Regions from separate parts of the Rothia sp. SD9660Na genome, predicted to be linked through region 2. Evidence: predicted binding sites of a transcription regulator. Region 2 holds the regulator's gene; the other holds the start of a gene.
The links. Region 2 encodes LexA, which represses DNA repair genes until DNA is damaged. Its sites were predicted from a motif close to TCGAACANNTGTTCGA; they were not measured.
Positions count from the first base shown of each region.

Region 1 (11,645 bases), 570 kb from region 2:
GTGTGCGCCCAATCAGGCCTTCACGCACCAGGTAGGGCTCGGCAACGGTCTCGACGGTTTCGGTCTCTTCGCCCACTGCAATAGCTAGGGTTGAGAGGCCCACCGGTCCCCCGCCGAACTTAGTAATCAGAGCTTCGAGCACAGCACGGTCTAGGCGGTCCAGGCCGCGCTCATCGACCTCATACATATTCAAGGCTGTGGCAGCGGCTGAGGCTTCGATACGGTCAATACCATTCACCAGAGCCCAGTCACGCACACGACGTAGCAGGCGGTTGGCGATACGAGGCGTGCCCCGGGACCGACCCGCAATCTCTGCAAAGCCTTCGGGGCTGATATTGAGTTCCATCAGGCCAGCCGACCGGCGGATGACGCTTTCCAGCTCGGCCACGGAGTAAAACTCTAGGTGTCCGGTAAAGCCGAAGCGGTCACGCAAGGGCCCGGGCAGCAGGCCCGCGCGAGTGGTTGCCCCCACCAAAGTGAAGGGCGGTAGCTCTAGCGGGATAGAGGTAGCACCGGCTCCCTTACCCACCACGATGTCCACTCGGAAATCTTCCATGGCCATGTAGAGCATTTCTTCAGCCGGGCGACTCATTCGGTGGATTTCGTCGAGAAAGAGCACCTCGCCCGGGGTCAAAGAGGAGAGAATCGCAGCCAGATCACCCGAATGTTGAATAGCCGGGCCGGAGGTAATACGCAGGGGGGCATCCATCTCGGCAGCAATAATCATGGCCAGGGTGGTCTTACCCAGGCCGGGAGGGCCCGACAGGAGCACGTGGTCGGCCGAGCGTCCGCGCATCTTCGATGCTTCAAGCACCAGGGACAACTGCTGACGCACGCGCTGCTGGCCCACAAAGTCATCAAGGGACTTGGGGCGCAGGGCCGCCTCAATCATCTTTTCTTCGGGTTCTTCATCCATCGAAACCAGGCGCTGGCCGGGAATCTGCCCATCGGCATGAGGGAACTGACTCATAGATTACCTATCGACCTACCGTGTTCTGGTTACCCAGTGAGGCCAGCACGGAACGCAGGGCCTCAGCCACACCCATGGTCTCGGCCTTCGGGTAATGTTCGATAAAGGACTCGATGGCACTGACTGCATCGCGCTCGTTCCAGCCCAGGCTGGTCAGGGCGTCCTGCACCTGAGGCTTCCAGCTCACGCCCTGGTCAATCGGCAGCTGGTCGGTAGCGCCGTCTGCCAAAATCAGCTTGCCAGCAAGCTCCAGGACGATACGGCGCGCCCCCTTGGGGCCGATACCGGGTACTTTAGTGAAGGCCTTATCGTCACCGGTGGCCACAGCGCGCTCAACCTCGGCCGGGGTATGCACGCCGAGCACAGCTAGGGCAATGCGCGGACCAATACCCGACACCGACAGCATCATGTCAAAGACCTCACGCTCGGCAGGGTCAGCAAAGCCGTAGAGGGTCATGGAGTCCTCACGCACAATCATGGTGGTCAGAACCGTTGCCTTCTCCCCCAGGCGCAGCTGCGAGGCGGTACGGGCGTTGAGGTGCACCAGCATGCCAAAACCGTTTACATCGATAACAGCGGTCTCCAACCCCAGGTGGGTCACGGTACCGGTCAGTGAGCTAATCATGAAACCAATTCTATTCGAATATATGTACTAGTACAAGAAACGTGTGTCTTGTATGTTGCGGGCAAGCAGCGGACTCACGCTCACTGCCGACCCTCTCGCGCGACTCGCTACGCTCGTTACGCGATTCACGCCAGCCCCGAGCCAGCAGCTTCGCTGTGAGTCCGCCGCCTACCCAAGACCCTCGCCCTACCTTCGTGCCCTTGCCTCTGCCTCCATCCAGGCCCGCTGGGCGGGGGTGAGCTGGGACGTTCGCCGTGCTGCCGCCGGGTTTGACCCCTGATGGGTTTGGGTAGTGGCTGCCATGTTAATGCCCGAGCCAATACCACCGCCGCGCCAACCGTGGCAGATAGCTAGAGCGAGGGCGTCCGCCGCGTCTGCAGGCTTGGGCATCGTGTCAAGCCCCAAAATGCGGGTGACCATGCGACCCACCGAGGCCTTATCGGCGCGTCCGGAGCCCGTCACAGCCGCCTTAACCTCTGAGGGGGTGTGAAAGTGTACCGGCACACCGCGTGCAGCGGCAGCTGCGATGACCACGCCTGAGGCATGGGCAGTTCCGATAACGGTATTGACCTGCTCCTGGGCAAAAACTCGCTCAATGGCCAGGGCATCGGGCTGGTAGGTATCGAGCCAGGCTTCGGCGGCGCGCAGAATCTTGAGGATGCGGGCGTCCAGGCTCTCTGATGCGGCAGTACCAGCCACCCCCACGTTCACGAAATGGGCCTTGCGGTTGGACGTCATATCGACCAAACCGAAACCGCACCTGGTGAGACCCGGGTCGACCCCCAGAATGCGGGCAGCGCCCGGAACTCGCGGTGCGGGTTCCGGGCGCTGGTGTGAGGTGCCGTGAGCCGGGGCCACGCGCTCCTCCTTTCCCTGCTGGTTACTCAGCTTCGAGCTCGGCCATAACGGCTTCGCTGATGTCTGCGTTGGAGTAGACGTTCTGTACGTCGTCTAGTTCTTCGATGGCGTCGGCAAGCTTGAGGAACTTCTTAGCACCTTCGGCGTCCAGGTCTACCTGCATAGTGGGGCGGAAGACCGGGTCGTCGTTGTTGTACTCGAGCTCAGCCTCTTCCAGAGCCTTGCGGATAGCGGGCAGGTCGGTTGCCTCTGAGACAACGGTGAAGATCTCACCCTCGTCGATGACTTCCTCAGCGCCGGCGTCGAGCACTGCCATGAGGACGTCATCCTCAGTCAGGCCCTCGGTCTTAGCAACTTCAGCAACGCCCTTGCGCTCGAAGAGGAAGGCTACAGATCCGGAGTCCGCCATGGTGCCACCGTTGCGGGTAACTGCGGTGCGAACCTCAGCGGCTGCACGGTTGCGGTTGTCGGTCAGACATTCAATGTAGAGGGCGGTACCCTGGGGGCCGCGGGCCTCGTACATGATTTCGGTGTAGTCAACGGCTTCACCGGTTAGACCGGCGCCGCGCTTGATAGCGCGCTCAACGTTGTCGTTGGGAACAGAGTTCTTCTTGGCCTTTGATACTGCAAGGTCGAGGGCGGGGTTACCTGCCGGGTCGGGGCCACCCATGCGAGCTGCAACTTCAATTGCCTTAATGTACTTAGCGAAGGCCTTGGCGCGCTTGGCGTCAATGGCTGCCTTCTTATGCTTGGTTGTGGCCCATTTGGAGTGACCTGACATGATTCTCCTTATTCGTCTGGTGCGCCTGCACGCGGGCGGGCGCGATGTACCTCGTACTATTCTAGCGTGGACGGGCGGACGCTGAGGCGCGCGCCTTTTCCACGAGGGTGTCGTCGATGACGACGGGGGTGAACTCACCGTACTTCTTGATAGCAGCCTGCTTGATGAGGAAGTCCGAGATGGCCGGGTTCTTGGGTAGCAGGGAGCCGTGCAGGTAGGTTCCAATGACGTTGTGGACGCGGGCGCCCTCGCCGGAATCTTCCTTGTTGTTGCCCTCGCCCTTGGTGACGGTGGCCAGGGGCTTGGTGTCGCCGGAGAGATAGGTGAGCCCCGAGTGGTTTTCGAACCCGATGATGGTGCCGAACTCTTCAGATTCCTCAACGATGTTTCCGATCAGGCGTTCTTCGCCGCCGACGGTTTTAGCGTCAAAGACGCGAATACCGTTGAGAGTGACGCCGCCTACGGTTTTGAACTCTCTACCGAAGAGCTGGTAAAGACCGCAGATGACCAGCATGGGGGTGCCGTCTTCTGCCAGCATGCGCAGGGTTTCAGCGTTAGCCAGTAGGTCATCTTGGATGACGGACTGGCCTGAATCCTGGCCACCGCCACCCACAAAGATATCGCCATCGAGCGGGAATTCATCACCGGGGTTGTAGTCAACGATTTCGGTGGTGAAACCGTGGGCCTGGGCCCGGCGGGAGAGCGACAGGGTGTTGCCCCAGTCCCCGTAGATGTTCATGTCTTTGGGGTAGAGCTGCACAATTTTCAGGCTCTTGTTGTTGCCGGTCTGGGTGATAATCTGCTCGCCCGCTTCGACCGGTGCGTTCTCAAAATCGCTCATTAGATTTCCTCCACATCGGTGATTTTTGCCAGTTCCTTACGGATGGCCAGCATTGCGGTGTAGGTGCAGAAGATGCGCATGGGGCGACCCTCTGACTTGGCAATAAAGGTGGCCAGGGCTTCTTCGAGGTCCTCGTTGATGTTTTCTACATAAACATCGTCGTGCTGCAGGCGCAGGGCCATGTCGTAGGCGCGCACGCCCGATACCATGGTGACGCCGCCCTGGGTTAGGGAGTGGAAGTCGACGTCCCAGAGCCAGGAAACGTCGCGGCCGTCGGCGTAGGCGTCGTTGATGGTGATCATGGTGGCGTAGTCCTTGGCATCGGCGGACGCCAGCGACAGGCGGAACCCGCTGGGGTTCTTCACCAGAAGTAGCTGCAGGGTCTGGCCGTTAACGTTGAGGGTTTCACCGCGGCCAAAAGCCGGGGCAATATGCTCAAGTTCAGCCAGAAGTTTAGTCTCGTTGAGAGCATCTCCCATAACCTCGCGAGTCAGGGCCATTGCTGCCGCAGCGTTAAAGATGTTGTAGACACCGTAGAGGTTAATGGTGCCCGCCAGCTCCTTGCCTGCAACATCAAAGGTGGCGGCGGTTCCCTTGAAGTCCTTGAGCAGGACGGACGCCGCCGGCAGCTCTGGTGCCAGAAGACCGGCGTCCGCGCGCTCGGCCCCCTCGGGGCTGGTGCGCAAATCGTCGTCGGAGGGGAAGAGGGCACGCAGCTTCTCGGATAGACCAAAATAGCTGACCTGAGTGCCAGGCTGAATATTTTGAGCCAAAGAGCGAATGCGCGGGTCCTCGCGGTTGAGCACGACTGTGCCCGTGGTTGCACCGGCGACAGTAGCCAGCATACGGCGGGTTGTGTCAATCTCACCGAAACGATCCAGCTGATCACGCAAGACGTTGAGCAGGAGCGCATAGTTAGGCTTGACCTTACGCACAAAATGAACGGCGTGGGCTTCATCCAGCTCAAGCACAGCGATGTCTGCATCCAGCTTGCCAGCCAGGTTCATATCACCCAGCAGAGCAGCAGCCACACCCCGCACGAAGTTCGACCCGGTGCGGTTGGTAAAGACCTTCAGGCCCTGGGCTTCCAGCAGCTGCACCACCATCTTAGTGGTGGTCGTCTTACCGTTCGTACCCGAAACAACAACGACACCACGCGGCAGCTTAGCCAGCTCCTCCGCCACAAAATTCGGGTGCAACTTCTCCATGACCAAGCCCGGGAAGGCAGAGCCGCCCCCGCGCAACTTGGTCGCATAACGAATGCCTTGGCCAACAAGGCGAACAACAGGTCGTGACATGGTGACTATCTTACCGGGTTTGTGTATGCTTCGAACCTGTAATGACTACTTCCATGAACCAGCTTGTACCCTTCCTCGAATTTATCTGGCGTGACATCACTTGGCGCGACAGGGCCCCCTATCTTAAAGTTGAGCCTCTTCTTGATGGTCAACCTAGCGGTGAGATTGAAACTATCGCCGTTACCCCGGGTAGCTTCCTCGGATTTACTGCCCTCCCGGCGGACGTCCGCGGTGGCGGCACCTACTGCAGCGGCTACTCACGGGCCAACCTCGATAGTGTCGGCTTTCATCTAGAACCCTGCCCCAACCACACCATCATCACCAAGGGCAAGCAGTGCGACTCCTGCTTGGCCCGCGACGAATTCGCACCTATTCACCGCATTCACTTGGGCTCCCGCATGAACGAGGCAGCTCTGGCCTATGTCAACCTTGAACACTACCTCTACATTGCCACTTTTCCCGATAGCACATCTAAGGTCGGTACCGCGTCCCTGCACTCCAACCCCCGCCGTCTGGACGATCAAGCTGTTGCCGCAGCCACCTTCGTAGCCCGAGCAGACACCGGCATCATCGTGCGCCAGCTCGAAGACCTGGTCTCGCACGAGGCCAACCTCACCCAGTTCAAACGGGCCTCTACCAAATATAAGGCCTGGGTCGACCCCGCCAGCACCGAACGCCTCAAATCTGAACACTACATGGCTGTAGAAAACGCCACCTGGGCGCTCGAAGACGCACAAGACACCATCGACGGTTTCGATATCACCGCAGACCGCTGGGTGCCATCCGTCGCGATGAGCCGAGCCTACGCGTCCTTACGGGCAGAAAACCCCGAGCCCCTCACCGGCTACCCCACCCTCACCGAAGGCACCCACGGCTTCTACATCACCGGTGGAACCGGCAAATTTCTCACCGCCCACTTCGGCGACCCCGACCAGACCTTCCTCATCAACACCGCAGAGCTCTCCAACAGGGCCTGCCGCCAGCACGGGGAACTCACTCCCCCGGCGTCCGTGCAGGAATTGCTGTTCTAGGAAGATAGTCGATATAAGGCAGCAGGCAAGCCAAACGCCCGCCGACCCTCTGATATCTCGCGCTGGGGCGCTCGATATCATTCACGCCAGCCCCGAGCCAGCGGGCTTAGTTGGCTTGCCTGCTGCCTCCCCTAGCTATCCCAGGCAGTGCTGAGCAGGTCTCGGATCTCGTCCAGGGTCTGCGTGACCGTCTTGGTGCCGGCGACGATGGGCAGGAAGTTCGTGTCACCGCTCCAGCGGGGCACAATGTGCTGGTGCAGGTGGGCGGCGACCCCTGCCCCGCCGACCTTGCCCTGGTTCATGCCGATGTTGAAGCCGGCTGCGCGGCTCACCTCCCGCAGAATTCCCATGGCTTTCTGGGTGAGGGCAGCAATTTCGGCGGTTTCTTCGAGTGTTGCGTCGTCGTAGTTGGGGATGTGCCGGTAGGGGCAGACCAGCAGGTGCCCGGGGTTGTAGGGGTAGAGGTTGAGAATGACGTAGGCGTGCTCACCACGGTGCACGATGAGCGACTCGGCATCATCGTGGGTGGGGGCTTCGCAGAAGGGGCAGGTGTTTTCGGTGTAGTCCTTTTGCCCGCCCTTTACGTAGGCGCGGCGGTGGGGCGTCCAGAGCCGCTGGAAGGCGTCCGGAACCCCCGGCAGCTCAAAATCGTCGGTGGTGTAGTCGGGAATTTCTACCATACCCCTCAGTTTATCCCGAGGGGCAGGTAGGACGCCGCCTAGCGCCGGGTGCGCCAGGCCCGCTGGTACTGGGCAGGCACATAGTCGATATCGACCTTGAGTTCATCAGCCCAGTGCAGGGCGAAGGCGGGGTTACGCAGAGCCTCCCGGCCCACCAGCACCACATCAGCCTGCCCCGACCCTACAATGAACTCAGCCAGACGCGGTGAGTTAATCATGCCAACAGCCCCTACCGGCAGACCGCTCTCGCACTTGACCTGAGCGGCCATAGGAACCTGGTAGCCCGCATAAACACTAATCTTTGCCGGGTAGTTACCGCTGGTGGAAATATCGGCAAAGTCTACGCCGTCCTCAGCCAGCCAGCGCACCACCTGTGAGGTTTCCTCGACAGTAATGCCACCGTCAACAAACTCAGTGGCCGACAGGCGGACGATGAGCGGCATCTCTGCGGGCATGACATCGCGCATGGTACGGGCAACCCTGCGCGCGAAGCGGGCCCGGTTTTCCAGGGAGCCACCGTAGGAATCGTCTCGCTGGTTAGAGAGGGGCGAAAGGAACTGGGTCATCAGGTAGCCATGAGCCCCGTGAATCTCAATGAAGTCAAAGCCAGCAGCCACCGCGCGGGCGGCAGCCGCAGCGAAAGCCTGAACCAGATCGTCAATTTTCTCTTCGGTCAGTTCCTCTGGTTCTTTCAAGCCGGGGTAGGCAAGAGCGGACGGGGCCAGCGTAACCCAGCCACCCTCGTCCTCGCCCAGAGAACCACCATCGTGCGGCACCAGCTCGCCGGGGGTTGAGGCCTTACGCCCCGCGTGAGCAATCTGGATACCTGCCTTGGCTCCCCCGGCATGAATAGCGTCAACGACCGGCTTGAAAGTCTCGGTGTGTTCGTCGCTCCATAGGCCCAGGCAGTAGGGGCTGATGCGGGCGGCGGGCTCAACGCCGGTCATTTCGACAATGACGGCCCCGGCTCCACCCCGGGCTAGAGCCCCGTAGTGGGAAATGTGGTAGGCGGTGGGCTTGCCGTCCTGCTGTTCGACCGAGTACTGGCACATGGGCGGAACCCAAAGACGGTTACGGGTGGTCATGGAGCGCAGAGTGAAGGGTTCAAAGAGGGGCGAAGTCATGTTCATTCGGCCTTTCAAATGGTGTTGTGCACCCGCTTCAACCGGATTGTGGGCCTGAGTATTCCCGCATCAGGGGGTAAACTTGCAGGCATGCAAGAACTGACCGAAGCTGCCGTCCGCTCATCTTTTATTAACTGCTCTAAGGGCGAGACTAAACGCCTCAACCTACCCAGCCTCAAGGAACAGAACTGGGACGACCTAATTTTCCTATCCTGGCTCGACCCGAAAAGCCCGCTCAAGGGTTGCCTGGTCGTGGAACATGAGGGGCAGGTGCATGGCGTGTTGTTGCAGAAGTCTAAGGCCCAGAGTAAGGCCGCTCAGATGTGCCAGTTCTGCCTGACCCTGCACCCGGGGTCGGGGATCTCGCTGTATACGGCGGCCCGGCCGGGCGAGTCGGGGCGACGCGGCAACACCATCGGCACCTACCTGTGCTCCAACCTGGCCTGCACCGACTATGTGCGCGGCAAGAAAAAGCCGGCGGGTATTCGCCAGATGGACGAGACACTGTCCCTCGAAGAGCGCATAGCTCGCACCCGCGATAATGCGGTCAAGTTTATTGAGCGACTGGTGGCGGGAGCCGCATGATTCAGGTTGGGGCGCTCGCGCCCACCCAGGCTGATGTGGTCCAGGCACTCTATGACCAGAACCCTGATTACTTCCTACGGATTTCTGGCCGCCCCGCTCAACCTGGCTCTGCGCTGGAAAACCTGACGGTCTTCCCACCCGGTTTATCCCACTCCCCTGTGCTGTTGGGGGCCTTTGAGGGCGGACGCCTGGTTGGGGTTTTGATTGCTGTGTTGGGTTTCCCCAGTGAGGAGTTTGCCCATGTAGCCCTTGCCCTAGTTGATGGGCAGGCGCAAGGACGCGGGGTGGGCCGGGCCCTACACGACGCCTATTTGGGTGCGGTTCGGCAGCACCCACATATCAGCACCTTACGTTTGGGGATTGTGGCAACTAACGCCGAGGTCGCCGAACCTTTCTGGCGAGCCCTAGGCTACATACCCAGTGGCGAAGTTAAGGACTTTACCCAAGGTGATGTGGTTTCAACGGTGGAGGTTTTCACTCGGCCGGTAAATGTGGCGTAGAAAATCGAATCTAATTTTGTTCTTCGACTGCCTTCACGTTAAAAGGTTGTCTAAGTTCTATCGGACGGCTCATAGCGCAACCGCCTCTTTGAGAGCGAAGTCAGATACCTTGTTCTTGAGAATACTGGGTGTTACTACATCAACAGAAACGTTGAGAATTTCACGGAGCGTCTGCGACATTCCCGCTAATCGCATGAGTCTTCTACGGTCTGGTTCATGCAGGTCCACCATAATATCGATATCGCTCGTTTCGTCTGCATCCCCACGTGCCACAGACCCAAAAAGTCGCGGGTTACTTGCACCGTACTGTTCAAATACTTGATCTATTTCAGCTCGGTGCTCTTCAACAAGGCTCCGCAGTTTGAGGGTTTCGGGTGTGGCTTTCACAAGTACCAGTTTAGTTGGTCAGGGCTTTGTCGCGGTAGTCTCTCATCACTGCTGCCAGGTCTTCTATGTTCGTACCTTCTGGTAGTTTCATGGCCATGGTTGAGATAACGATGGTTGAGTTTGCTGCGCCTTCATGGGTAACCCTGGTGAATGCGCGGATTCCGGTGAGGGTCCAGTTATAGGCGTGGGTATCGGCAATAACTGCCCTGATTTCTTTGCCCTGCTGATTGGCGGTGATGTCTCCGATGACGCTCCACAGAATCAGGTGGTTGCCGTGGTCGAGGACTGTTGAGTGGTTATAAAACCCTTCGGGTGTGAGAATGAGGGCGTATCTGCGCCGGTAGTAGTTGATAAAGGTTAAGATTCCAGCGACTATACACCCCACTCCGGTTGCCAGGGTGCGGTGGTATCTCCAGTCCGGCGGGTTGTGGAGGAACTACACGCCCACCGCTATCCAGCCCACGCCAATCAGGAGGCTCATGCCGAGCTTCTTGGGGATGCGGAGGGTTTCTTCCGTGCTCAGCATATCGACGTTTTTGGATATGGTCGGTTTAGAGGTTCTATTGAGACCTATCGGCTGGTATCTATGGCAGCAACTTTGGTTTCACCATGCGCGGAATCCCGATAGTCCTCGATAGCTTGAATGAGATCGCGCTTTTTCATCCCTGAAGGTAGCGTGAGGTGCTGGGTCATAATGGACTGGTTCCGCGGGGTTATGTAATGTTCTGCGTCTGCATGAGAGCTGGGGTGAATCTTGATTCCGCCTAGCTCGTTGGAGACTCCACCAACAGCTTCCCAGGGGATGAGAGCTGATGACCTTGCTGAGATAGTCGTTCTGTTCAGGATTCCTTCTGCTGTGATGGCGAGGGCCTTACGACCGGTGGCTAGGTAGATTGCTAGTCCGATCGCAGCGCTGGCAAAGAAGAGAGTGCCTACCCAAAGCAGCACCCCAAAGAACCCCGAGCGCTCCATAGCAGATGAAGCAGAAAGAAGCGCAAAGACTAGGCAGGGCACCACATTCAGGCTAACCTTGGCTGGACTTTTCTGGGCGTAAATGTCCTTCATGGTTCCTCCTCATTGAGAGCTACTTGCACCCACAATTTTACCAAGTAGACTTATTTATTTCAAAGTGAGCAGGACTGCCTGCCAAATCAAGTTCTATCTACGAAGGCCTGAGAAATCTCTTCATTGCTGGTCTGCATGTCTTGGGCTACCTGAGCAACCAGGTTTTCAATTCCAGCAGGGGCTTTTAACTCACCAAGCTCCAACCATGAGAGGGAAGGTATCTCAAGGACGATTGCAACGTATTCTTGGCCCTGTGGCAACCATGCGACTCACCAAGGTGTCATGCTCAATCATTGGCCTATCCTTTGAATCTATAGATAGCTTGGAACACTTGCTTGACCTGACACGGCTTTAGGCGGCCAATTTTGTTTTGAATATTAACGAGGAAATCGCCTTGCCATAGTGTTTTGAACACAGCATGAGAAGTGTCAGATTACCAAGAAATACGAAAAGATTAGTTAACCTACATTGGCCACGAAACTGTCCAGTTATTCCTAAATGAAGCACCCTATACACCCAGGGGTTCCGACCTGCAATTTACATAGTCGGTTTTTCAACCATGCAAGAGCTGGTTACCTCTGGCAATTAAGTGGAAATAGTAAACATCCTCCATCAAATCCCATTAATTTTCTTTAAAATTAATTCTTCAACAAACGGTCCGTAGTTTAAATATGTGCCGCTTACGGTATCCCTGTATAGAAATTTTGTCACATCTGAAATAGATTGTGGTTGATTTTTCATGTATTCTAAATACCCAGAAAGGACATTTAATTGATTGTTAATAAAATCACTTCTATCTGCAACAAGAGATTTATTCAAATTGCCTACATTTAAAATATTAAACGATTCTTCAACTGAACTATTTTGAAAAATAAATTCACCTGAATACTTTAATTCTAC
Region 1 is NZ_CP125946.1:1,144,074-1,155,718, reverse strand. It holds gene ruvB (Holliday junction branch migration DNA helicase RuvB) at 1-970, opposite strand, end outside; gene ruvA (Holliday junction branch migration protein RuvA) at 978-1,595, opposite strand; gene ruvC (crossover junction endodeoxyribonuclease RuvC) at 1,782-2,453, opposite strand; gene QM007_RS05650 (YebC/PmpR family DNA-binding transcriptional regulator) at 2,476-3,234, opposite strand; gene QM007_RS05645 (type 1 glutamine amidotransferase) at 3,296-4,075, opposite strand; gene QM007_RS05640 (Mur ligase family protein) at 4,075-5,382, opposite strand; gene QM007_RS05635 (hypothetical protein) at 5,427-6,404, shown strand; gene QM007_RS05630 (HIT family protein) at 6,536-7,084, opposite strand; gene QM007_RS05625 (NADH:flavin oxidoreductase/NADH oxidase) at 7,123-8,208, opposite strand; gene QM007_RS05620 (FBP domain-containing protein) at 8,299-8,793, shown strand; gene QM007_RS05615 (GNAT family N-acetyltransferase) at 8,790-9,293, shown strand; gene QM007_RS05610 (nucleotidyltransferase family protein) at 9,363-9,680, opposite strand; gene QM007_RS05605 (hypothetical protein) at 9,691-10,065, opposite strand; gene QM007_RS05600 (hypothetical protein) at 10,251-10,745, opposite strand; gene QM007_RS05595 (HNH endonuclease) at 11,358-11,645, opposite strand, start outside.
Region 1: ruvA (Holliday junction branch migration protein RuvA) is a predicted target of LexA. The motif match lies at 1,610-1,625, and genes of this name have one in related genera.

Region 2 (11,645 bases):
GCTTCAGCGATATGGTGGGGGTCGCGCCCGCCCAACAGGGTGATGTGCAGGCAGATACCGGCGTGATAGGCAAAAGCCTCAAAGACGTGGCGCACCATAGACCCGGTGAAGTGCCCACCAATGAGGTGGTATTCGAAGCCTTCGGGCTCGCCAGTGTGGACCAGGTAAGGGCGGCCAGAAATATCGACCACGGCAGAGGCAAGAGCTTCATCAAGGGGCACGGTGGCAGTACCGAAGCGGCGGATGCCTGCCTTATCGCCCAGGGCCTGACGGAGAACCTCACCGAGCACAATGCCGGTGTCTTCAACGGTGTGGTGCACATCGATGTGGGTATCGCCGGAGCATTTGATGGTCATATCAATCAGGGAGTGCTTAGACAGGGCGGTGAGCATGTGGTCATAGAAGGGAACGCCAGTGTCGATGTCTGAGACGCCGGTGCCGTCCAGGTTAATTTCGACGCTGACGGAGGACTCGCTGGTGGTGCGCTCCATCTGTGCGATGCGGGGGCCGATGCCAGTGGATGATTCGGTGGGAACTACCATGTCTGTCTCTTTTTCTGAAGGTTCTTGCCGGGGTGAGGATGGGTGCGGGGCGCTTACCGTTCGAAGGTCTGCACGTAGTCGGTGAGGTGGTCTAAGAAGGCGCTGGTCTCTGCTTCAGTACCGGCGGTAACGCGCAGGTAGCCGGGGATTCCGTTATCGCGCACCAGAACGCCGTGCTCCAGCAGGTAGGCCCAGGCGGCTTTTTCGTCTTTGAGACCGCCGAAGAATACAAAGTTGGAGTCTGAGACAGCGGGCTCTAGCCCTAAACCGGTCAGGTGCTCTACGATACGGTCGCGCTGGGCGCGGATGTCGTCGACGTTGGCCAGCAGCTGGGTGCGGTGGCGCAGGGCTGCAATAGCGGTTGCCTGGGTGACAGCTGAGAGGTGGTAGGGCAGGCGGACCAGGCGGACGGCATCCGCCACAGCAGGGGCAGCTGCAAAGTAGCCCAGGCGGGCACCAGCCAGAGCGAAAGCCTTGCTCATGGTGCGGCTCACCACCAGGTTAGGGCGACCGTGCAGCAGGGTGAGGGCGTTTTGGGTGCGGTGCTGAGCGAACTCGGCATAGGCCTCGTCGACCACGACGATACCGTTATAGGCGACAACGGCATCGTAGACAGCCTCAATGACATCTAGGCCCAGACCTGTGCCTGTGGGGTTGTTGGGTGAACAGAGGATGACAATCGAGGGCTTGTGTTGCTCAATTTGCTCAACCGCCGATGCTGCAGTCAGTGAGTAGTCGGCTGCGCGGGTACCGGCAATAAAGGCTGTGTTGGTGCCATCTGCCAGCAGGGGGTACATGGAGTAGGTGGGCACAAAGCTCATGACCGAACGGCCAGGCCCGCCGAAGACCTGCATAAGCTGCTGAAGAATCTCATTGGAGCCGTTGGCTGCCCAGATGTTCTCGGGAGTCAGACCGTGCCCCAGGTAGTCTGCTAGCTCCGCCCTGAGGGTATCGAACTCGCGGTCGGGGTAGCGGTTGAGGGTTGCGGCAGCCTCGGCCACATCGCGCTTAATGGCCTCGATGACTTCTTGCGGCATGGGGTGGGTGTTCTCGTTAACGTTGAGGGTTACCGGAACATCAATCATAGGTGCGCCGTACGGTGAACGGCCCCGCAAATCTTCGCGCAGGGGCAGGGTTTCGAGTGCTGTGGTAGTTTCGGTCACTCCCCTAGTGTAGCGACCTAGCCCCGTACGCTGCATTCTTGTTTCGCAGTCTGGCATAGGGCACCGCTCTTTTTCTTATTGTGACCGAGTGTAGACAGGTACCTCAAGAACCTGACCGGGAACCAGCTGTGCGCTGGTGAGGTCGTTAATCTGCATGATGCGATTGATGACGTCTCGATTGTCTTCACCGGGTGCCACATCTGCTGCGATGGTCCAGAGAGTATCGCCGTGCACAACGGTGACCGTTTGGCTAACCGGAACAACAGGTTCGACAGTGGCACTCTTAGCTTCGCCGGGTGCAAGGAAAGTCAAAGCACCGAGAACCACAAGAGCCACGAGAGTGAGTAGAGGCAGGCCCCTAAAAACCAGGCGCCCCCGGCGGGTCAGATGGATTTTCTGGCGCTCCTTCTTCGCACTCTGGGGTGGTTCTACTACTGCACTAGGTTGCTGCGCCGAGCCAGAAACAGCAGGGCGGGAAGGCAGATTCCGCAAGGAAGCTACAGGTTCAGGGCGAGCAGGCACAGGTGCCGCAAAACGAATACGGTACTGGGGTTGTCGCAGTGCCCCGGCTGATGCGGGTACCTGCGGGTGCTGGCGGACGGTAAAAGTAGCAGCCTGATCAAGGGGCTTCTTCAAAGAAGTACGAGCCATAAACTCGGGCAAGGCGATGGTGCTCATAAGTCTTTCTCCTGATTCACGCTCAAACATTCAACCAAAAGTCGAATCTTTGTTCTAAAATTTCTTCGTATCTATGTTCTATCAGAAAAATCGAACATAGTCGAGAAAAATTAGAACAAATGTTTGAATAACCTGTTTGCTTGGCATAGTCTTAGAAGACCACTTGATAGTGAACACCGGGTGGCTGACATTTTAAGAACCAACAGAGACGAGATACCGTGAGCGAACGAACTCCGCAGACTCCGGCAAGCCCGCCCCACAAGGGCTCTCGCCCCCTCACTGCCCGCCAGAAAAAAATTTTGAGCGCCATTTCAAGCGCTATTGATGAGTACGGCTACCCGCCGTCTATGCGTGAGATCGGCGACCTTGTAGGTCTCGCTTCACTCTCATCTGTTACCCACCAGCTCTCTCGCCTCGAAGAGATGGGCTATATTAGGCGCGATCCCAAGCGTCCTCGCGCTATTGAAGTTCTCACCGGCGAGACCTCCCCCGAAGAAGCAAAGCCTGAAACCAGCGTCATCGCCCTGCCGATTGTGCCCACCTTCGCGCAGACCGACGATAACCTCGCTACCGTTCCCCTGGTGGGCCGTATTGCTGCGGGCTCGCCCATTGCCGCTGAGCAGGCAATTGAAGACGTCATGACGCTCCCCCGCCAGCTCGTAGGTCAGGGCGACCTCTTTATGCTGCGCGTCAAGGGGGACTCCATGGTCGATGCTGCGATTTGCGATGGCGACTGGGTGGTAGTGCGTGCCCAGAACACCGCCCAGAACGGTGACATCGTCGCGGCTCTGCTCGACGACGAGGCCACAGTGAAGACCTTCCGCCAGCGCGATGGTCACACCTGGTTGCTGCCCCAGAACACCCAGTACGAGCCCATTCTGGGCGATAAAGCCACCATCATGGGTAAGGTCGTCTCCGTACTGCGCAGTCTCTAAGACCTAGCCTCTAACTAGTCGATTGACTGCTTGAGGCGCTCGAGCGCCCCCAGCACGACGTCCTTGCGGGTAGTAGTCCAGAAGGGCGGAAGGGACTTCACCAGGTAGGAGCCGTAGCGCTGAGTAGCGATGCGGGAGTCAAGGACGGCCACAACTCCCCTATCACCCACAGACCTCACTAGACGCCCTGCCCCCTGAGCCATACGGACCGCTGCGTGGTAGGCAGACACAGCCATAAAGCCATTGCCCCCGGCAGCTGCTACCGCCCGGGTACGGGCCTGCGACAGCGGATCATCAGGGCGGGGGAAGGGAATACGGTCCATCATGACCAGGCGGCAGGAATCCCCGGGTACATCCACGCCCTGCCAGAGGCTCATGGTGCCAAAAAGGCAAGAATCGGTATCGTCGGTGAACTCTTTAACCAGGGCACGCAAGGAAGACTCCCCCTGCAGAAGAATATTGAGGTCGGTTCGTTCCCGTACATACTCGGCAGCTAGTTCTGCCCCGCGTTTTGAGGAAAAGAGCCCCAGTGCACCGCCGCCCGAAGCCGTCACCAGTTCCACAATCCGGTCCAGCTGTTCCAACGAGACTCCCCGCCCGGGTTTGGGCAGGTCAGACGCCAGATAAAGAACTCCCTGCTTGGGGTAGTTGAAGGGTGAGCCCACGTCGATACCGTCCCAGCGCGGAGAGTCCTTACCCATCAGCCCCAGGGCACCAGCGGCGGCATCAAAACTTTCTCCCACTGTCAGTGTTGCGGAGGTGAGCACCACGGTACGGTTTTCGAAAAGACCCTCGCGCAGGTAACCAGCGACCGAGATAGGGGCGATATTCAAGGTGGCAGGGTCGTCATCGGCAGCAGCGACATAGCCCTTGCCAGGTTCCCAGGAACCGGTACGAGACACCCAAATCACCTGATACAGAGGGTCAGCGGTCAGCATTTTCTCGGAGGTTTCGTGTACTTCGGTCAGAGCCGCCCGGGCCATCTGACGTCCGGCGTCGCCGTCCTTGTCGCCACTCTTCGTATCGGTGAGGGCCTGACGCGCTGCATCACGCACGCGTTCCATGGCAGCGGCAACCCGGTCAGGCAAGCCCTTGGGCATCATCTCGGCGGGCACCCCGTTGAGAGAATCGTCAAGAGCGAGCGCTGCCTGTTCTAATGCCTTGTGGTCGGCGTCCGTATGCCGTTTGAGACTGCGGGCGACCTTGGTAATAGCGGCCGGCGAGAGTGCCCCGGTGACAGCGCCGGTGACGCGATCAGCCAGTTCGTGGGCCTCGTCGATGATGGCGATGTCGTGGTCGGGCAGCACCGCAGCGCCCTCAAAGGCATTAATCGCCAGCAAGGCGTGGTTGGTAATGACGATATCTGATTCAGTAGCCCTGGTTCGAGCCATCTCGCTGAAACACTCTTCAACCAGGGGGCATTTTTTGCCCAGGCATTCTGAGGCGGTGACGGCTACCTGCCGCCATGCCTTATCGCTCACGCCTGGCAGCAACTCGTCGCGGTCGCCGGTGTCGGTGGTCTGCGCCCATTCGCGAAGGCGCACAACCTCCTCCCCCAGTTTTCCGGCGGGGCCGGTGGAACCGGTAGCGGCATCCATATCGAAAAGGGCATCGCCGTCGTCCTCGGGGTAGCCGCCTTCGAGCTTATGCAGGCAGACGTAGTTGTTGCGGCCCTTGAGAATAGCGACGTCGGTTTCATGCTCGGGTTCATCGCCCAGGGATTCCAGCAGGCGCGGAATATCGCGGTTGACAATCTGCGATTGCAGGGCCAGCGTTGCGGTAGCTACCACGATAGGTTTTTCTGCTGTTTGGGCAGCATGAATGGCGGGTACTAAGTAGCCCAGGGACTTACCGGTACCGGTGCCAGCCTGCACCAGCAGGTGTTTTTCGGTGTCGAGAGCGCGGGCTACGTGGGCTGCCATGGTCCGCTGGCCGTCGCGCTTCTGGCCGCCGGAGCGCTCCACGACGGTGTCGAGGAGCTGTAGGACGGGCTTGGCTCCGGGCAGGGTCTCTAGCTCCTGCCCGGTGGGTGCGGTGACGTGTTCGTTCATGCGCGCTGAGTTTCAACCGCCCCTGAGGCGATAGCTTCGTCGATTTCAGGTTGCAGTACTTCAAGAAGGTCTTCTTCGAGCACGTACTCAGTAAGGTCAGAGGCAACTTCTTCGCGCACTAGTGCCTGAACGTAGGTGCCGTCTTGCACAAAGGCAGTGCGCAGAATCTCGGCGTCCCACTCGTGCAGACGGGATACCACGCCACCTGCTGAGAAGGGTACCAGCAGGTTGAGTTCAATGGAGGGGCGGGGAATGGTGTCCGCAATCTTCTGCTGTAGCTCCTCAATTCCCTCACCGGTACGGGCTGAGACCACAACGTGGTTGGGTTCTTTCTGCCGCAGGCGCTCAATGACGAAGGGGTCAGCCGCATCTGCCTTGTTGAGCACGATGATTTCAGGGATGTTCTGGGCATCAACCTCGGTGATCACCTGGCGGACAGAATGGACCTGCCCCTCGGGGTCGGGGTGGGAGACATCCACAACGTGAACGATCACATCAGCGTCGGCAACTTCCTCAAGGGTGGAGCGGAAGGCCTCCACCAGCTGGGTGGGCAGGGCGCGCACAAAGCCGACGGTGTCAGAGAGGGTGTAGCCCACGCCGTCCGGAGTCTGGGCCTTACGCACGGTGGGGTCCAGGGTCGCGAAGAGGGCGTTTTCAACCAGCACGCCGGCGTCGGTGAGGCGGTTGAGCAGGGAGGACTTACCGGCGTTGGTATAACCGGCAATCGCAACGGACGGCACCCGGTTACGCTTGCGGTTCAGACGCTTGGTCTCGCGTGCAGGAGCCATGGCCGCAATCTCTCGCTTGAGCTTGGCCATGCGGGCGCGCAGACGGCGGCGGTCCATTTCAATCTTGGTTTCACCGGGGCCGCGGGAACCGATGCCTTCACCACCGGCGGCACGGCCACCGGCCTGACGGGACAGGGAGGCACCCCAACCGCGCAGACGCGGCAGCATGTATTCGAGCTGGGCCAGCTCAACCTGGGCCTTACCTTCACGCGACTTAGCGTGCTGGGCGAAGATATCAAGAATCAGGGCGGTGCGGTCAATGACCTTGACCTTGACGATATCTTCAATAGCACGGCGCTGGGAGGGGGCCAGTTCAGCATCCACAATCACGGTATCGGCGCCGGACGCCTCAACGATATCTTTGAGTTCCAGCACCTTGCCGGAGCCCAGGTAGGTGCCCGGGTCTGGCTTCAGACGACGCTGCACCAGACCGTCCAGAACCTCTGAACCGGCAGTCTCAGCCAGTGCCGCCAGCTCACGCAGGGAATTCTCAGCTTCTTCCAGAGTGCCCTCTGACCAGACGCCTGCCAGTACAACGCGCTCTAGGCGCAGCTGGCGGTATTCGACCTCGGTAACGTCATCAAGCTCGGTGGAGAGGCCCGCTACACGGCGCAGCGCTCGACGCTCTTCAAGATCTACCTGGTCGCCGTCGTATTCAGAGTGTTCACGCTGGTTATCTGAGAGTTCGCGGGCCCTTTCATCGAGCACACTACCGTTGCCCGCTGCCCGCCCCAGCACGCGGTCTACCGTGAGTCTCAGCTGTTCATCTGAGGGAAGTTTAGGGTCATTGCTGGGGTTTGAAGTCTCGGTCATAGTACCTTTCGAGGTGGTTTGAGGCGTCCTTCTATTCTAGCTTTTCCGGGGCGGTAAGGGCAGGGGCTTAGCGTAGAATGAACGTCTATGAGTAGCGCGCACTATTTTTCTGAAAACCCCACCGGAGATTTCTCACCCCAGCCCGTAACTGTTGAGCTGGGCGGACGCCGGGTGCAGGTTCTGACCGCTTCCGGCATCTTTAGCCCGGGTGGGGTTGATAAGGGAACCCGTATTCTCCTGGATGAGGCCCCCGCTCCGCAGGGGGTGCGCATGCTCGATATCGGGTGCGGTTGGGGCCCAATTACCCTGACCCTGGCTATGGCAGCGCCTGATGCTGAGGTCTACGGGGTCGAGGTGAACTCCCGCTCTGCCAAGCTTACCGAAATGAACGCTGAACGCCTGGGCCTGACCAACGTGACGGTCTCAGCCCCCGATGCACTCGATGAGTCGCTGACCTTTGACACCATCTGGTCTAACCCGCCCATTCGCGTAGGTAAGGACGTGCTACACGGTATCATGCACACCTGGCTGCCCCGTCTTACTCCCGGCGGTACCGCCTACCTGGTCGTTCAGAAAAACCTGGGCTCAGACTCTCTACAGAAGTGGTTGGCCGCTGAGTTCCCCGAGCTGGAGGTAGCCCGCTACGCTACCTCGAAGGGTTTCCGAATTCTTGAGGTGCACCGCCCGGCGTAGCACCATCACCGCATCGGGTATGGTTGCGGGTTCGCCCTCGGGTGAGGTGATATCCCGAGCCCACTCTTCAGCCAGCACAATCTCAATATCGTCGCGGCTGTGGGTGAGGGCTCGTGCCTCTTCGGCAGCCTTCACCATTCGAGCCCTGTGCTTGCGGGCGTCCTCGGGGTCTGCAAAGGAGGGCGCACCTGCGTGCGCCACCGAGATAAGCTCTCCACCGGGTTTCAGCAGGTCCAGGGCCGCTGCAAGCAGGGGCAGGCGGTCAAAGTCAGCGTAGGACTGCAAGAAGCTAGTGACAATCAGGTCAAAACGCTGGTCGGTAGACCAGTCGGTGAGATCAGCGTCGATAAAGCTGGCCTCCAACCCCTCGGCTGCCGCGCGGGCGCGAGCGCGCCCTACCGCGACGTCCGAAATATCGATGCCGGTAGCCTGCCAGCCTCGGGCTGCTAGCCAGAGCACATCCCCGCCTTCGCCGCAACCAAGGTCAAGGACGGTGCCGGGGGCGCGGTCGCCGATGAGGGTAACGAGTGAGGCGTTGGGCTTGCCCGACCACATCTGTTCCCGCTCTGAGTAAATCTCGTTCCAGAGTTCCCGGTTGTTTTCTACGTTGTCAGCCATTTAGCCCAGCAGAACCTTACCGGTCATGGCGGCCGGCCCTGCCAGGACGACGTGTTCAAGGTTGTCGGGGCCCAGTACGAAGGTGACGGCGAGGGTTCCACCGGGTACGCGAACCAACCACTCGTCGGGGGCGTCCTCGCCACCCCAGAAACGGGTAGCGGCAGCGGCGGCGCAAGCGCCGGTACCGCAGGAGAGGGTTTCGCCGACGCCGCGTTCGTGCACGCGCATGCGAATTGAACCGATGTTTTCGGTGGCGGGGTCGCCGTCCTCTGCTGAGATTTCTTCCGGGACGACGAACTCTACGTTGGTGCCTTCAGGTGGGTTGGGGGAAACCTTGGGGGCTTCGTGCAGGTTGAGGCCGTCGAGCTTGCCGTCGGTGCCCAGCATGACGACGGTATGGGGGTTGCCCATGGTGATGGACAGGGCCCCGCGGGGAGTGCGCAGGCCCTTGGCGGTCACCTGAGCGTCGGTGCCGTTATCGCGGGCCATGTCACCATTGATGAAGCCCCAGGGGCCCATGTCGATGGCGTAGCCGTCTTCGGTACGGCCCACGGCCTTGATACCGGCGCGGGTGGCGATGAGCAGGCGTCCGCCCTCTTCGAGCTCAACCAGTTTTTCGGTCAACAGGTAGTCCACAAAAGCGCGCACGCCATTGCCGCACATCTCGGCGATCGAGCCGTCGCCGTTGCGGTAGTCCATGAACCAGATAGCTTCGGGGGTCTCTTCCAGCAGGTGGGAGGCAAAATCCAGGTGCTCGGTCTTGACCGCGCGGATAAAGCCGTCGGCGCCGATGCCGAAGTGGCGGTCGGTCACCTTGGCAATGAGCTCAGCCGGCAGGTCAAGCTTAGCTTCGGGGTCGGTGACGAAGATGAAGTCGTTGCCGGTTGCCTGGCCCTTGGTGAGGGTCTTGCCGCTCAAATCGCCCCAGACGGGGGTTTCTACGGTGTGGGTTGCCACGGGTTTTGCCTTTCCGTTGTGGGGCGCTTTTTCTTCTTAGTCTAGTGCCTGGTTGCCGTTGACGAGGGCCAGGGCTTCTTCAAGCAGGATGGGGCTGGACCAGTCAAGCCAGTGCACCCGCTTATCTGCCCTGAACCAGGTGAGCTGGCGGCGGGCGAACTGGCGGGTGGCGGTGACGGTATCGTCAACTGCCTGGGCGACAGAATATTCCTCACCAGCAGGCAGCAAGCCGCGGGCGGCGTCCAGAACCTTGAGAAATTCCCGGTAACCGATAGCGGCCGGAGCTGTCTTGCCCTGGCGCAGCCCCTGAGCTTCAAGAGCCTCAACCTCAGCCAGCAGACCGGCTTCTTCCATGGCAACCACCCTCTCGTACAGTCGCTGGTGCAGCTGCGCGCGGTCGCCGTTAAGACCAATTTGCAGGGCAGGCTGGAAGTAGGTGCGGGTGGGCATGAAGGACGAGAAGGGGCGACCAGTCACCTCAAAGACCTCAAGAGCGCGCACCAGGCGGCGGTCGTCCTTCACCCGCTTTGCTGATTCGGGGTCAACCGCACGTAGGCGCTCAAGCAGGGGGCCGGGGCCGGACGCCGCCAGCTCAGCTTCCAGCCGGGCCCGCACAGCCGGGTCGGTGTCGGGAAATTCCAGAACGTCCAGGGCAGCGCGCACATACAGGCCGGAGCCACCGACCAGTATCGGGTAGTTCCCGCGAGCGCGAATCTCATCAAAAATAGCCCTAGCCTGAGCCTGGAAAGTAGCGACCGAGGCTTCTTCGGTAACCTCCAGGGTATCGAGCAGGTGGTGGGATACCCCGCGCATTTCCTGGGCGGTGACCTTGGCAGTGCCAATGTTCATGCCCCGGTAGAACTGCATGGAATCAGCATTAACGCATTCCCCGCCCAAAGCCCGTGCCAGCTCAATAGCTAGGGCACTCTTGCCTGAGCCGGTGGGGCCCACCACGGCGATGATGGGCAGGGAGCTGCTGCTGGCGTCCTTCTCAATCACAGCTTAGAGAGCAGGCTTGAAGGTGGGGAAGCCCAGGGATACCGGGGTGCCGGGCACCTGGGTGGTGCCGGTGCCGCAGGAGTCAGCCTGGGCACGATCCCAGGCATCACCGGCGCGGGAACGACGTACCGAGTACTGCTCTGCGGTGGGGTCGGAAATCAGATGGAAGGAGCCGGCCTCGGTGATGGGCAGGGTGACCAGGTCGCCGGGGCGGGGCACCTCGCAGCCTTCGGGCACGGTGAAGTGCACCAGGCGCTGGTCGCGGGCCCGGCCCGATAGGCGGCCGGTCTCCTCGGCCTTGCGGCCAGATTCTGCGGTCACCATCAGTTCCACGGTCTTACCCAGCTGCTTGCGGTTTTCTTCACCGGCGATGCGGTCCTGCAGGGCAATCAGGCGCTCGTAGCGCTCCTGCACCACAGCCTTAGGCACCTGGTTGGGCATGGTCGCAGCCGGGGTGCCGGGGCGGATCGAGTACTGGAAAGTAAAAGCGGACGAGAAACGGGACTCTTCGACCACGCGCAGGGTCTCCTGGAAGTCCTCTTCGGTTTCACCGGGGAAGCCGACGATAATGTCGGTGGTGATGACGGCATCGGGAATGCGCGCGCGCACCTTCTCCAGAATGCCTAGGAACTTCTTGGAGCGGTAGGAGCGTTTCATATCTTTGAGCACCTTGTCAGAGCCGGACTGCAGGGGCATGTGCAGCACGGGCATGACGTTGGGGGTTTCGGCCATGGCGTCGATGACGTCGTCGGTGAACATAGCCGGGTGGGGGGAGGTAAAGCGGACGCGCTCCAGCCCCTCGATCTCGCCGCAGGCTCGCAGCAGCTTCGAGAATGCCTGGCGGTCGCCAAAGCCTACGCCGTAGGAGTTGACGTTCTGGCCCAGTAGGGTCACCTCGATAGCGCCGTCGTCGACCAGGGCCTGCACTTCTGCCAGAATCTCGCCGGGGCGGCGGTCTTCTTCCTTACCGCGCAGGGAGGGCACGATACAGAAGGTACAGGTGTTGTTGCAGCCCACAGAGATAGAGACCCAGCCGGAGTAGACGTGGTCACGTTTGGTCGGCAGGGTGGAGGGGAAGACCTCCAGTGCTTCGAGCAACTCGGCCTGGGCCTCGTTGTTATGACGGGCTCGCTCCAGCAGGGTAGGCAGGGAGCCAATGTTGTGGGTACCGAAAACCACGTCAACCCAGGGGGCCTTCTTCAAGATGGTGTCCTGATCTTTCTGCGCCAGGCAGCCACCTACAGCAATCTGCATACCCTCGTTCTCACGCTTGACCGGGGCCAGCTGGCCCAGGTTACCGTAGAGCTTATTATCGGCGTTTTCACGCACAGCACAGGTGTTGAAGACCACCAGGTCGGGGGTGGTTCCTTCTTCAGCTGGCACGTAACCTGATGCTTCGAGCAGGCCG
Region 2 is NZ_CP125946.1:1,718,468-1,730,112, forward strand. It holds gene hisB (imidazoleglycerol-phosphate dehydratase HisB) at 1-542, opposite strand, end outside; gene QM007_RS08125 (histidinol-phosphate transaminase) at 596-1,705, opposite strand; gene QM007_RS08130 (LysM peptidoglycan-binding domain-containing protein) at 1,781-2,383, opposite strand; gene lexA (transcriptional repressor LexA) at 2,602-3,318, shown strand; gene QM007_RS08140 (ATP-dependent DNA helicase) at 3,333-5,369, opposite strand; gene hflX (GTPase HflX) at 5,366-6,970, opposite strand; gene QM007_RS08150 (class I SAM-dependent methyltransferase) at 7,058-7,663, shown strand; gene QM007_RS08155 (class I SAM-dependent methyltransferase) at 7,565-8,281, opposite strand; gene dapF (diaminopimelate epimerase) at 8,282-9,238, opposite strand; gene miaA (tRNA (adenosine(37)-N6)-dimethylallyltransferase MiaA) at 9,275-10,237, opposite strand; gene miaB (tRNA (N6-isopentenyl adenosine(37)-C2)-methylthiotransferase MiaB) at 10,241-11,645, opposite strand, start outside.